DNA from 2 places in the Bradyrhizobium sp. LB11.1 genome. Region 1 is predicted to be linked to the other one. Evidence: riboswitches for the same ligand, from Rfam matches in the RefSeq annotation. Region 1 holds a riboswitch; the other holds the start of a gene.

Region 1 (2,454 bases):
GGCGCATCGCGCGGCGCATGATCCGGCGCAGCACATAGCCGCGGCCTTCGTTGGAGGGCAGCACGCCATCCGCAACCAGAAACGCCGACGAACGCAAATGGTCGGCGATGACGCGGAACGAGGCGACGGTCTGCTCGTTCGGCCCGCTGCCGAGCGCGGACGACGTCGCGTCGATCAGATGACGGAACAGATCGGTCTCGAACACGCTCTCGACGCCCTGCATGATGCTGGCCATGCGCTCGAGGCCCATGCCGGTGTCGATCGAGGGACGCGGCAGATCCACGCGCTCCTCTTTCGTCACCTGCTCGTACTGCATGAACACGAGATTCCAGAATTCGAGGAAGCGGTCGCCGTCCTCTTCCGGTGAGCCCGGAGGTCCGCCCCAGATGTGCTCGCCGCGATCGATGAAGATCTCCGAGCACGGACCGCACGGCCCCGTATCGCCCATCGCCCAAAAGTTGTCCGAGGTCGGAATGCGGATGATGCGGTCGTCGGAGAAGCCGGCGATCTTCTTCCAGAGACCGTGCGCCTCGTCGTCGGTGTGGTAGACGGTGACGAGCAGCTTGTCCTTCTTCAGCCCGTATTCCCTGGTGATCAGCTTCCAGGCCAGCTCGATCGCGCGCTCCTTGAAATAGTCGCCGAACGAGAAGTTGCCGAGCATCTCGAAGAAGGTGAGATGGCGCGCGGTGTAGCCGACATTGTCGAGGTCATTGTGCTTGCCGCCGGCGCGCACGCATTTCTGCGACGTGGTGGCGCGCTGATAGGGCCGCTTCTCGACACCGGTGAAGACGTTCTTGAACTGCACCATGCCGGCATTGGTGAACATCAATGTCGGGTCGTTGCGCGGCACCAATGGCGAGGACGACACGATCTCGTGGCCGTTCTCGGCAAAGAAGTTCAGAAAGGTCGACCTGATCTCGTTGACGCCGCTCATGTTCATCCAATCGGGTGTGCTTGGGCCCGCTTTACGCCACCCAAACCGCGAGTTTGGGCTGATATCTGCTGACAGAAGCGCTTTTAGACAAGGCCAGCTTCGCTGTCCAGAAACTGTGCAGAGAGATCAGAGGGTTGCCGCAGTCGCGCAATCCCGTTGCAATCCCGTTGAAAGCCGCAAGGCCCGCGTTGACAGGCTTGGGCGGCCTGTGGTCTGTACCCATCTGTATCGTACGGCCACGTCGGGAGAGATCGGCTTTAGGCAGCCGGCGCCGAAGGAGCAACCGCCCCGGAAACTCTCAGGCAAAAGGACCGCGTGGCTTTGACGACATCTGGAAAGAGGCGCCGACGGGCAATTCCCTTTTAAGGTGGGTTGGCCCGGACTGCGTCCGCCGACGGGATAATACTCTCAGGCACAGCGACAGATGGGGCTTCGACTGGTGTCCACCGGGGAATCGTCTCCGGGGAACCGCCGAGGACCCCTGCGATGCCAGTGCGTGACGGCCAAGACTCCCTGAAACGTACCCCCCTTTACGACCTTCATGTCTCGCTGGGCGGCAAGATGGTGCCGTTCGCGGGCTATGAGATGCCCGTGCAATATCCTGCGGGCGTCCTGAAAGAGCACCTCCAGACCCGCAGCCAGGCCGGCCTGTTCGACGTCTCCCATATGGGCCAGATCGCGCTTCGGCCGAAATCCGGCAAAGTCGAAGACGCTGCCCGCGCGCTGGAGCGCTTGGTGCCGCAGGACATCGTGGCGATTGCACCGGGACGGCAGCGCTACGCCCAGTTCACCAATGCCGATGGCGGCCTCCTGGACGATTTGATGGTCGCCAATTTCGGCGATCATCTGTTTCTGGTGGTCAACGCCGCCTGCAAGGCCGAGGACGAAGCGCATCTGCGCGCCAATCTCTCCGACACCTGCGTCATCGATTCGCTCGCCGACCGCGCGCTGATCGCGTTGCAGGGCCCCAAGGCCGAAACCGCACTGGCGAAATTGTGTGCAGAGGCCCCCGCCATGAAGTTCATGGACGCCGGCCCGCATGAGGTCGCCGGTCTCGCCTGCTTCGTCTCGCGCTCGGGCTACACCGGCGAGGACGGTTTTGAGATTTCGGTACCTGCTGCGGACGCCGAGCGGCTCGCCAAGATGCTGCTGGACAATCCCGACGTGATGCCGATCGGCTTAGGGGCCCGCGATAGCCTGCGGCTCGAAGCCGGGCTCTGCCTCTACGGCCACGACATCGACACGGAGACGACGCCGGTCGAGGCCGCGCTGGAATGGTCGGTGCAGAAGAGCCGCCGCAGCGGCGGTGCCCGCACTGGTGGTTTTCCCGGGGCCGAGAAAATCCTGGCTCATTTCGATCACGGCGCATCCCGCCGCCGCGTCGGCCTGCGCACTGAGGGCCGTGCGCCGGTGCGCGAGGGTGCGCTGCTGTTTGCAGACGCGACATCGAGCCAGCCGGTCGGAAGGGTCACCTCGGGCGGTTTCGGCCCGAGCCTGAATGCGCCGGTCGCGATGGGCTA
Region 2 (2,454 bases), 130 kb from region 1:
CGGAGGCGCAGACATAGGTGCCCTGGACGATCAGCGGCGCGATCGTGTTCGGCATCAGATGCCGCCACATGATCTTCGGCAGCGACGAGCCGACCGAGATCGCGGCTTCGACGTAAGGCTCCTCGCGAGCCGAAAGCACGACCGAGCGCACCAGGCGGGCCACGCGCGGAATCTCGGGGATGGTGATCGCGATCAGCACGGTCCAGATGCTGGCGCCGGACAGCGAGACCACGGCGATTGCGAGCAAAATGCTCGGCATCGCCATCAGGCCGTCCATGACGCGCATCAGCACCGAGTCGATGATCTTGAAGAAGCCGGAGACGAGGCCGATCGCGAGTCCAATGACGATCGACAGGATTGCCGAGCCAATGCCGATCAGCAGCGAGATGCGGCCGCCATAGATGACGCGCGATAGCAGGTCACGGCCGTAGGCGTCGGTGCCGAGCAGGAATTGAGCGGATGCGGGCTTCAGACGTTGCGATGGCGCAAGCTGGATCGGATCATGCGGCGCAATCAGCGGCGCCAGGATCGAGATCAGCACGATCAGTGCGAGCAACACCGTCGCCGTGGCGATGATCGGCGTCGAGGTGAGGAAGCCGAAACGCGGCCGCAGCGGCGACGTGATCGGAATGGAGGACTGGGGAAGGGTATCGACCGACATTGTTGCTATCCTTGCCTCAGTACCGGATCCGGGGATCGAGCAGCGTGTAGGCGACGTCGATCAGGAGATTGACGACGACGTAGATCAGTGACGTCAGCAGGATCATCGCCTGGATCACCGGATAGTCGCGCGCCAGCACCGCATCCACGGTGAGGCGGCCGATGCCGGGGATGTTGAACACGCTCTCGGTAACGACGACGCCGGAGATCAGGAGCGCAAAGCCGGTGCCGATCACGGTGATCACGGGCACGGCGGCGTTGCGCAGTGCGTGCCGCATCATGACTGCGACCTCGTTGATGCCTTTGGCGCGCGCGGTGCGGACATAGTCCTCACCGAGCACGTCGAGCATCGCCGCGCGCGTCATGCGCGCGATCAGCGCGACGTAGATGAAGGAGAGCGCGCAGGTCGGCAGAATGATGCGCTCGAAGAACGGGCCGAAGCCGGCCGAGATGCTCTTGAAGCCCTGCACCGGCACCCAGTGCAGGTCGATCGCAAACACCTCGATCAGGACGTAGCCGATCACGAACACCGGCACCGAGAAGCCGAGTACGGAGAGGCCCATCACGAAGCGGTCGATCCAGGTGCCGTGCTTCCAGGCCGCGATGACCCCGAGGGGAACGGCGACGACGACGGCGAGGATGATGGTCGACAGCGCGATCGAGATCGACGGCTCGACGCGCTGCCCGATCATCTTCATGACCGGCAGGTTGGAGATCAGGGACGTTCCGAGATCGCCGTGCAGCAGCTTGCCGACCCAGGTGATGAACTGCACGATCAGCGGCTCGTTGAGACCGAGCGAGGCGCGGATGCGCTCCAGCCGTTCCGGCGTCGCGTTGTCGCCGGCGAGAATCGCGGCGGGATCGCCCGGCGTCAGCCGCAGCAGCAGGAACACGAACAGCGCCACGACACCCATCACAGGCACCGCCGCCAGAACGCGGCGAATGAGATAACCTAACATGCACCTATCTCCGGCTGCGGAATGTGTGGGGCCGAGAGGCGCCCGTGGATTCGGTCGTGTCTATCATGCGCGCCTGTCGCTCGGGCTGGAAGACCCGTCCTCTCGGGGCAAATTGTGTGCCAAGGGCAGGGCGGTCGCAAGGGCTGCCCCGCATCGATTTGCAACCATTCAGGATGCACGGCGTATCCCGCGCTCAACCGCAAGTTCTCCGTGGAGTGAGGGGCGCGCACCACCGGCATCATGTTGGGCATCATCGGCCGTAGCCCGGCCCAGGGAATAACGCGAGATGTCTCGACCGCCGGAAAATTGCTGCGCACCCAGTCGACGATAAGAGTGCGTTGACGCGCAGCCCGGACTCGAAGTCTTTCTTGTCGCGATAGATGTGGAGGATGCCGCGGCGTTCGAGATCGAAATCGATGCCTTCACGCGTCACGATCTCGAACAGGTGCTTGCGGGCAGAATCGTGCCATCTCTCTCCAGATCGTCCGGACGATACAGTCCTTTTGCCTGAGAGTTTCCGGGGCGGTTGCTCCGCCGGCGCCGCAATGAAAGCCAGAGGCTTTCGTTGCGATCTCTCCCGCATGATCGCGTGGACCATCGAGCAGTACGATGCGTCTTTTTTTTAGACAAGGCTAAATTTCAACCGCCGCTGCCAATGCGTTGTGCAGTGCGAAGTCGTTTCAGTTTACGCGAGCGTTGCCAGCAGTCCCGCCATCAGGCGCCCGCGTTCAACCAGGCTATCGACCTCGATGAACTCCTCGAGCGTGTGGCCATTGCCGCCGCGCACGCCAAGGCCATCAAGCGACGGAATTCCCATCGCGCCAGTGAAGTTGGC

The links. Region 1 has a riboswitch for glycine ahead of gcvT (glycine cleavage system aminomethyltransferase GcvT). Riboswitches for the same ligand answer to the same signal wherever they lie in the genome.
Region 2: it holds a riboswitch for glycine, as region 1 does, so the genes downstream of both, ABIA96_RS26670 (ABC transporter permease) here and gcvT (glycine cleavage system aminomethyltransferase GcvT) in region 1, are expected to answer to the same signal.

What each region holds. Positions count from the first base shown of each region.
Region 1 is NZ_JBEPTH010000011.1:66,728-69,181, reverse strand. Features, by position in the region: gene alaS (alanine--tRNA ligase) at 1-934, opposite strand, end outside; glycine riboswitch at 1,167-1,257, shown strand; gene gcvT (glycine cleavage system aminomethyltransferase GcvT) at 1,421-2,454, shown strand, end outside.
Region 2 is NZ_JBEPTH010000011.1:196,047-198,500, forward strand. Features, by position in the region: gene ABIA96_RS26665 (ABC transporter permease) at 1-661, opposite strand, end outside; gene ABIA96_RS26670 (ABC transporter permease) at 678-1,619, opposite strand; glycine riboswitch at 2,105-2,209, opposite strand; gene ABIA96_RS26680 (M20/M25/M40 family metallo-hydrolase) at 2,305-2,454, opposite strand, start outside.